One region of the Paenibacillus uliginis N3/975 genome, then DNA from elsewhere that is predicted to be linked to it. Evidence: a T-box and tRNA genes for the amino acid it is inferred to sense, from the RefSeq annotation. Region 1 holds a T-box; the other holds one or more tRNA genes.
What was found. The T-box of region 1 lies ahead of B9N86_RS22370 (arginine--tRNA ligase). A T-box ahead of a tRNA ligase gene usually reads a tRNA of that ligase, here a tRNA-Arg.

Region 1 (4,423 bases):
CAGTAGCTCAGCTGGATAGAGCAACGGCCTTCTAAGCCGTCGGTCAGGGGTTCGAATCCCTTCTGGGACGTTCTAAGTAAAGCCGCCTTTAAAGGGCGGTTTTTTTGCGTATTCCAGAAGGGTGAGAACCCCTTGGGGGCGTCGGAGCATTATACTTCGTTAGCATAGCTTCGCAGTCGGCCTGGAAGGCCGTATCCCGACCTGGGACGCTTATGAGAAAACCGCTTATGGCGGTTTTTTTGTGCCTACAATTCGTTATTTTAGTATTTCTAATAATGCTCTATACTACTAAGTGCAAATATTAATACATATACCGCCATTTCATTATGTGTTAAAACCAACTTATCTGTTCTAAAGGAGGAACGGTCATGCCTTTATGGCTTACATATGCCCTGCTCTCAGCGGTAATGGCTTCACTCGTGGCCATTTTCGGAAAAATCGGGCTCCAAAACATTGACGCGAACTCCGCAACTGCGATCCGCTCGGTTATCATGGCTTTATTTTTACTCGGTGTCGTAGCGGTTCAAGGCAAGTTCGCTCAACTGGGCGAAATTTTGGTCCAGAAAAAAGCTCTCAGTTTTATCGTATTAAGCGGCGTAGCAGGTGCGTTGTCGTGGCTATTTTATTTTTTAGCATTAAAATACGGCAAAGTATCACAAGTTGGTCCTATTGATAAACTAAGTGTCGTCATTGCGGTCATCCTAGCATTTGTATTCCTCGGCGAAAAAATATCGTGGATCAACGCAGCTGGTGTAGCTATGATCGCTATTGGAGCTCTTTTGGTAGCCGTAAAATAAAATCTCCCTAGAAAAGACCGCCAAAGAGCGGTCTTTTCTGTTCATCTCACTCCTATTAATAGGTAAAAACTATAAGTTCCATAATAACTATATATTTCTATTTATAACCTCGTATATGCCACAATAAGAGCACTAATAGTCAAGGAGTGGTGTTATGAGCTCAGATCAAGTGTGGAAGCCTGAAGACTATGACCGCCAGCTGTCTTTTGTATCAACGTACGGAAGAGGATTAATTGAGCTTTTGGCCCCTCAGCAAGGAGAACGAATTCTGGATCTTGGCTGCGGTACCGGGGATTTGGCAAACGAAATCGCTGCGTCCGGGTCCTCTGTCGTTGGAATGGATTTCTCTGAAGAGATGATCAGAAGAGCCAAGGTCAAGTATCCGCATCTGACATTCGTTGTTGGTAATGGTGAGGATTTCAACACAGACACTCTCTATGATGCCGTATTCTCCAATGCAGCGCTGCACTGGATGACCAAGGCAGCAGATGCTGCCTCTTCTGTATACCGGGCACTAAACCCGGGCGGCCGCTTTGTCGCTGAATTCGGTGGAGCCGGCAATATCGGGATGATTGCGGAGGCTATACAAGAGGTGTTATCATCCCAATACGGAATCGACACGAACAGCCGCAATCCATGGTACTACCCTAGTATTGGCGAATACGCTTCATTATTAGAGAAGACAGGGTTCAGGGTCGCACTGGCTCACCATTTCGACCGTCCAACCCGGCTTCTCGGCGGTGAAAATGGCATTAAGGATTGGCTTACTCATTTTGGCGACAACTTTTTCATTGGATTTACGCCGGACGACAAGAAGAATGCTATCGAGCATATAAGTCAGCTTACGAAACATTCCCTGTGGAAAGACGATGCATTTTATGCGGACTATAAACGACTTCGAATCGTTGCATTCAAATGATAGTTGATTTTCACGGTAGATTGGTTATAATATGAAAAACTCGAATAACGCAGTTCAATGATTGGGAGAGTACTGATCGACGTCTATGTCCAAGTGAGCCGGGAGAGTGGGAACCGGTACAGGCTCGGTCACGAAGCGGACCCATGAGATGGTCTTCTGAAACAACTAGTAGGAAGACCCGGCTTACACCGTTATTGTATTGAAGTGGTTAAACCTATGGTTTAGCAACGAGAGTGGTACCGCGAGCGCTATTGTCCTCGTCTCTTATGAGATGAGGGCTTTTTTTATTTTCTAAGGGGGAACTAAAAATGTTAAGTCAATTCATCACTACAGGCATCGAACAAGCGGTGCAGCATGTTGTGTCATCAACTCCAGGAGCGGTTCTGCCAGATGTTTTACAAGTACAAGTCGAGCAGCCTGCAAATATGGACCATGGCGACTATTCCACGAATATTGCCATGCAGTTAGCCAAAACCCTTCGCAAGGCACCGCTGAACATCGCTGAGCAAATTAAAGTTCAGCTTGAACAAGACAAGTCTTTTGCAAAACTGATCCACCATATCCAAGTTGTGCCGCCGGGGTTCATAAATTTTTATATGGATTGGTCCACATGGGCTCAAACGACTTTTGAGCTTCCTCAATTACCAGCGGAAAAGGTTGTAATCGAGCATACATCCATCAACCCGAACAAATCAGCACATATTGGTCACCTGAGAAATTCTTGTATCGGAGACACACTCGTTCGGTTGATGAGAAAAATCGGATACGAAGTGGAAGTTCATAACTACATTGATGATCTCGGCAATCAGTTGGCGGATACGGTCGTCGGCATTCAGAACATTTCCTTATCCAAAGAGCATCGCCGTTTCGGAGATTATTGCTGGGATATATACTCCGCGATCAACAAGGCTTATCAAAATGACCCGGAACTGGTTCACCAAAGAACCGATGTTCTTCATGCACTTGAGGAAGGTAACCAAAACCTGTCCTGGGTCGGGTTGCTTGTAGCTGAGAGGATTGTACGTGAGCACATCGAAGAAATGAAGCAGTTCGGTATTGAATACGACCTACTTGTCTGGGAAAGCAATATCGTCAGAGAGGGATTTTGGGTATCTGCATTTGAGCTGCTGAAGCAGACCTCCTTGTTCCATCAGGAGACAGAAGGTAAACTCGCCGGCTGCTGGGTATTAAAGCAATCGCAGGAGTCCGGGGATGACAGTGATACAGAGCACAGTATAGATAAGGTACTGGTTCGTTCTAACGGCATATTAACCTATACGGCAAAAGATATAGCATATCATTTATGGAAATACGGCTTGCTCCAAAATGACTTTATGTACAAAAAGTTTGCAGGCGAAGTATGGACGACCAGCTCTCACGGTGAGCATCAACAGTTCGGTAAAGCCGATATGGTTATCAACGTCATTGATTACAGACAGCAATATCCACAGGCGATGGTCAAGCAGGCGCTTGAAGGACTAGGGTTCACCACGGAAGCAGAGAAACTGCGTCATGTTAGCTATGGCGTTGTATCCTTAAGCCCGTCTGCTGCAGCGGATCTTGGCATTGACACCTCTGACGGTAAAGCCTCTTACGCTATGTCCGGCCGTCAAGGCATCGGCATTAAAATAACAGAACTGATCGACCTGATGGAAAACGTCATCGAAGAATCTCGTTCGGACAAGAACGGCTTGTCCAGCCGGGATATCGCCACGGCTTCCATCCGCTACTACCTGCTGCGTTTTGCTCTGCAAACCGAGGTCGTATTTGATCTAAAACAAGCTACCGAAATTTCCGGAAATACAGGCGTTTATCTGCTCTATTCCTATGCTCGCGCCCTAAGTGTACTGAACAAGGCCCATGACAAAGGTGTGATGCCATTCGTACCGGAGCAGTTCCCTGTTCTTGAAAAAGCAGAGCATGCTCTGCTCAGACATATCAGCACATGGCATGATTCACTCTATGCGGCGGGTAAAGAACTCACGCCAAGCTCTCTATGCAATTACGCATATGAGCTGGCCTCGCTATTCAACAACTTCTACGGGGCATGCCCGATCCTCAAGACGGATGGTGACGTGCTGAAGTTCCGCGTATGGCTAACCTCTATTTTCAAAGAAACGCTTGGTGAAGCATTAGAGGTTCTTGGACTGCCGACGCCGAGCCGGATGTAACATCATTTAAAAGCCCCCGTTCCTTGTCTATACAAGAAGATGGGGGCTTCTACTATTCTGATTATTGCAAACCTCGAACTGTCAGTTTAACGTTGTAGCCTTGCTCGTTTTTGCCGACTTCCGCAATCGTCCAGTTGACAGCCATAGTCTGTTTCAATCGCTCCAGCTGTTCTTCCTGCAGAGGAAGACCTTCAATAATTCCTTCACCAACTGAGAAATCGGATTCCGAACTTAAATGGAAAGCTTCTTCAAGCCATATTTTCAATCCGTTTCTCGTGTTGAACGTAATCCGGTATCCTTCTGTCTCGGCCTTCTCCAAATCTTCCCCATGCTGCTCGGCATAGCTAAACAGCTCCGTATAATCGAAATGGCCGTTTTGTGCGACATGAAATGCTTCGACCTGACCTGAACGGATAGCCTGCAAGAGTTCTTCCGCTTGCAGTCCGCATTTTCTCGCATGCTCCAAAAGAATAGCAGTGTGCTGCGAAATTTTCGTCTCTGACATCTTTGCTCTCTCCTTTTATGTATGATATTTA
Region 2 (4,423 bases), 1.3 Mb from region 1:
GAATGCAATGTAGATCGCCTCTTCGCCGGATTCTGCGATGGCTGTGAATATCTGCTGGAACCGCTCCATCGGAACTTGGGACGTTTTGTACACCAGACCCTGGCGCATACCATCGAACATTTGCTTCGGTTGTATAGTAACGCCGTCCTCGTATTGATTCTGATCCTGAGTTACGATTATCGGCAGCCCTGTGATGTTCAGCTCCTCCAGAACGGACCGGGGAAGATCGATCGCGCTGTCAGCAAGGACACGAACCTGATTCATGAGCATACCTCTCCTTAACCATTTTTTCTTTTATCATAACATGTCTTGGCCGGAGCGCGGAGCATGAAGAATGTAAGGAGAGAGAGAGCATGGTGAAAAATAACGGGGAAAATCGCTGTGGAAGCTGTCGGCGAAGGGAGATAATGTTTGCTTCGGGCTCATTCCGAGCCCGAAGCGGTCCCCCTATTCCTAACTCCATCCATAGGGGGACCTTGTTCAACAATATGCAATGCAATGCCGCATTCGATTACTGTACCGCTTTGGCAATCGAACGGAAGGCGAGCATCGTCTCATATTCATTTTCCAAAAAGTTCGGGTCCGTGCTCGTCTTGACGATGACGACCCCTGCTTGCTGATCGACATAAATATACTGCCCCCAAATGCCGATGGCGCTGAATTCCGTTCCATCGCTTCCAAGCGGAATCCACCATTGATATTGATAACCGAACTCCGGAGTCGCGTTTCCAGGCTCAAGCTCTTTCCGGTCCGGCGTGACCGATTCCTTCACCCATTGACGGGAGAGAAGTTGCTTCCTCTATCAACATCACTAAAATATGGGTATCAATGCTCTTATATACAAACGTTCCCGGTTCGGAGGAGCGGGGCAATGTGGTCACATATTCTGAGATCGACTGGTTATTTGCGGCCATTTCATAGGCCAATCGGTTCAAATCGGACGACTCATCCGCATAGTCTTCATTGAATTGAATGCCGGAAGACATTTGCAGCACTTGCTTGATCGTAACATCCTTATAAGCCCGAATCGCGTAGCTGCGGCAAATAGTTCGTGACCGGCTCGTCAACGCTTTTTATCTTCCCGTCCTGCAAAGCGAACCCGATTAAGGAGGACATGAACGACTTGGATACAGACATGGATAAGTTCCGCTGGCATTGGCGGTTGCCCCGATAGTAGTTTTCACTGACAATGCTGCCGTCCTTCAGCACGAGCAAGCCGGATGTCTCCGTCCGCTTCAACAGTTCGCTTACTTTTCTTTTCTTACCCTTATTTAAGTATAGGTGACATGCTGAATCGACTGCTTGTTCTCGTAGCAGCGGACGCAAAAACATATATGTCAATCGCCTGTGAAAATGTCACTTGTATGATCAGAGGTCAGGCTTGCCAGGTGACCTCTACATAGCTAATATGTTGTGATTACATTGCATCTTGGAACACAAAGCTTACCCATCCCGAGTTGCCGGTAATTGCGAAGCGTGAACACGTGATTTAAATCTTATCAATCACTTGTTTTTTTCTCAAAAACGAGGTATAATCATCTTCGTTGCTAATTTTGCGCCCGTGGTCCAATGGATATGACGTAGGCCTCCGGAGCCTGAGATCGAGGTTCGATTCCTCGCGGGCGCGCCATTTATTTTCAGAACTCTATATACTGTTTACCCATAAGTGCCTATGACGGCTCTTTTTTTTAACCAATAGTTTGACTATCTTTGACTTTATGGTTGAAATTGTTTATTATTTGGGTAATACGGTAACAGTATTTTAATGAGGAATGCATTTAAGGGGAGGTTTTCTATATGAGTTTTATACCTATGGTCGTTGAACAGAGCAACCGCGGTGAGCGGGCGTACGACATCTATTCCAGATTGCTGAAAGACCGCATTATCTTCCTCGGCTCCGACGTAAACGACGTTGTTGCCAATGCCATCATTGCACAAATGCTGTTCTTGGCAGCAGAGGATCCTGAGAAGGACATTCATCTTTACATCAATAGCCCTGGCGGATCCATTACTGCTGGTATGGCTATTTTTGATACAATGCAGTTTATCAAGCCTGACGTGTCCACCATCTGCGTCGGTATGGCTGCTTCCATGGGGGCTTTCCTGCTGAATGCTGGAGCTAAAGGCAAGCGATTCGCGCTGCCGAACAGCGAAATTATGATTCACCAGCCTCTGGGCGGAGCACAGGGACAAGCGACGGATATTGAAATCCGTGCTCGCCGCATTCTGAAAATGCGCGATAAGCTGAACCACATCCTTGCAGAGCGTACCGGCCAACCGCTGGAACGTATTGAGAAGGATACCGATCGAGACTATTTCATGACGGCTAGTGAGGCTAAAGAATACGGTCTCGTTGACCAAGTGCTTGAAAAGACACCATCACAAGGCATTTAATTATTCATTAAATAAAAGGGCTGATATCCGCAAATGTGGATGTCAGCCCTTTTTCTATAGAAATATTTGGATGTCTTTCCGCTCTATGGACTAAGGTTCTTTCTAAACATGCCCTCTGATATTATCCTTGTGGTCTTTTGCATAGCTATTGCTGTTATTGCAGGACTGACGGGTTATTCCCTCGGTCATTTCCGAAATAAAAAGGCATCCCCCACGATTGAGCGATAATGGAGCTCTCGCTCCATGCCCGCCATCCGGAGAATGCCTTGTCTTCATATTTTGCCTTACTTCCATTCCTTCAAGTTAAGCTCAAACTGAGGGAATCCATAAGCATAAGCTGTGTAGTCGTACAATTGGAAGTACAGAACTGCTGCGTTATCCTTCAGGTAGAAATCAGCATCGGCAGGCACGCTTTTAAATCCGCCGAGGTAGCCTCCGTCCTTCTTCATCTTGTTCAACACGAGATTGTTCAGCTTCTGCTTGTTCTTGCTCTGCATGTTGATGACATCGCCAAGCTTAAGTTGTTTACCATCCTTCAACGAGAACGTAAAGCTGTTGCGGAAAGTCATACCGTGAGCACCACCAGTGTAAGTGTAGTCATAAGCCGTGATGCTCAGCAACCCTTGTGCGTTGTAGTGAACTACAAAATCCCCTTGAAACTCATACGGATATTTCGTTCCGGATGGAGGTTGCGTTCCAACGTTTCCTTCAGCCGCGGTAATTACGTCCTCCGCGTTCTTTTTCAGCACCTTGTTGATTTCGGTCTGAGCCTGTTCATTTTCAAGCCCGCTCACCACTGGATAATTCGCAACAGCCTCCACATTTAGAACCTTCTTCTTCAACGTCGCCGACTTGATCGTAATCGAATTTTGCTTCTTCGGGGTCATGCTGAGTGATTTAAGAGATGAATTCCATTGTCCCTGAACACCCATGTACTCATTCAGTACTTTATACGGGATATATAGGCGGCCATTCACAATCTTGCCTCCTGGCTCCCCTACATCATATCCGTTCACGGTAAGGTAGATTTCATTATTAGCGTAGACAGCTGCACTCAGTTTGTTGTAGCCATTGCCAATGGTATAAGTTCTGTTTTTCGCATCATATTTTAACGGGATACCAAGTGCATCACGTATTGCTGTAGCAGGTACAAAAACCGTGCCATTATCCAGCATCCCCTTCTGGGTTAAGGCCTTGCCGTTCCATTTCAGTGCAATTTCCGATTTGGCAGATTTTTGAGCTGCTACGGTCACTTTAGCTTTAGATGAGCTGGCATCCACCACTTGTCCACTCCAACCAAGACCACCGAGTAACACACCCGCCGCAACGACTGCTGCACCATACTTCATTTTGTTCCCCATTTATTATTCTCCACCTTCCAAATTTAAGTATTTAATGTATTACCCGTTTTCCATTATAGGAAACACGACAGCAAGAGAGGTAACAATCACGGTGACAATTTTGATGCCAACAATTAGCAAATCCAAACAAATTGTAAAGATTGAGAATCTTACGCACCCCATATTCGCCAATTTTCAACATCCAATGTTCATGATATTCTTAATAAAAAAAGGAAAGAAGCATCTTAGATGAACTCTAAAAGAAATGTAAGGATTTTGTTATTTATTGTCGTCTTGGGATTTGCAATTTTTCAAACGTATCAGCTACAAACCGAACGCCATGCGGCACGGAAGCATGTCATAAGCGCCGCCTCCGACGCTGCGCAGCATTTAATGTCGGCACGGAACACCATCGTACGCATGGACAAGGAAAATGAATGGGATGAGCCGGAAGCCAGAGAGGATCTTAAGCTGTGGTTAACCCATACCATGATGTCACTTCAGAGCACTAACAAGAGCTGGCAGCAACTGCCCTACCTTGTACCCCAAGATTCGAGAAGCGATATGAACGCATTGTCTAATAACTTCTTTTCCTGGTATATGCCTGTACCGTCCATTCTCGATAAGTCCGGACCATTAACCGAGGGAGATAAGGATGAGCTATTATATCTTTCTCAAATTTTGTCCAA

Region 2: it encodes a tRNA-Arg, which carries the amino acid that the T-box ahead of B9N86_RS22370 (arginine--tRNA ligase) is inferred to sense. The anticodon was not compared.

The regions. Positions count from the first base shown of each region.
Region 1 is NZ_LT840184.1:4,748,039-4,752,461, forward strand. It holds tRNA gene B9N86_RS22355 (tRNA-Arg) at 1-70, shown strand, start outside; gene B9N86_RS22360 (EamA family transporter) at 369-797, shown strand; gene B9N86_RS22365 (class I SAM-dependent methyltransferase) at 952-1,716, shown strand; T-box leader at 1,765-1,984, shown strand; gene B9N86_RS22370 (arginine--tRNA ligase) at 2,025-3,887, shown strand; gene B9N86_RS22375 (hypothetical protein) at 3,949-4,392, opposite strand.
Region 2 is NZ_LT840184.1:6,091,603-6,096,025, forward strand. It holds gene B9N86_RS28220 (DegV family protein) at 1-264, opposite strand, end outside; gene B9N86_RS28225 (hypothetical protein) at 512-772, opposite strand; gene B9N86_RS28230 (serine hydrolase) at 735-1,067, opposite strand; gene B9N86_RS28235 (serine hydrolase domain-containing protein) at 1,015-1,332, opposite strand; tRNA gene B9N86_RS28240 (tRNA-Arg) at 1,556-1,630, shown strand; gene clpP (ATP-dependent Clp endopeptidase proteolytic subunit ClpP) at 1,798-2,394, shown strand; gene B9N86_RS28250 (PdaC/SigV domain-containing protein) at 2,679-3,755, opposite strand; gene B9N86_RS28255 (hypothetical protein) at 3,984-4,423, shown strand, end outside.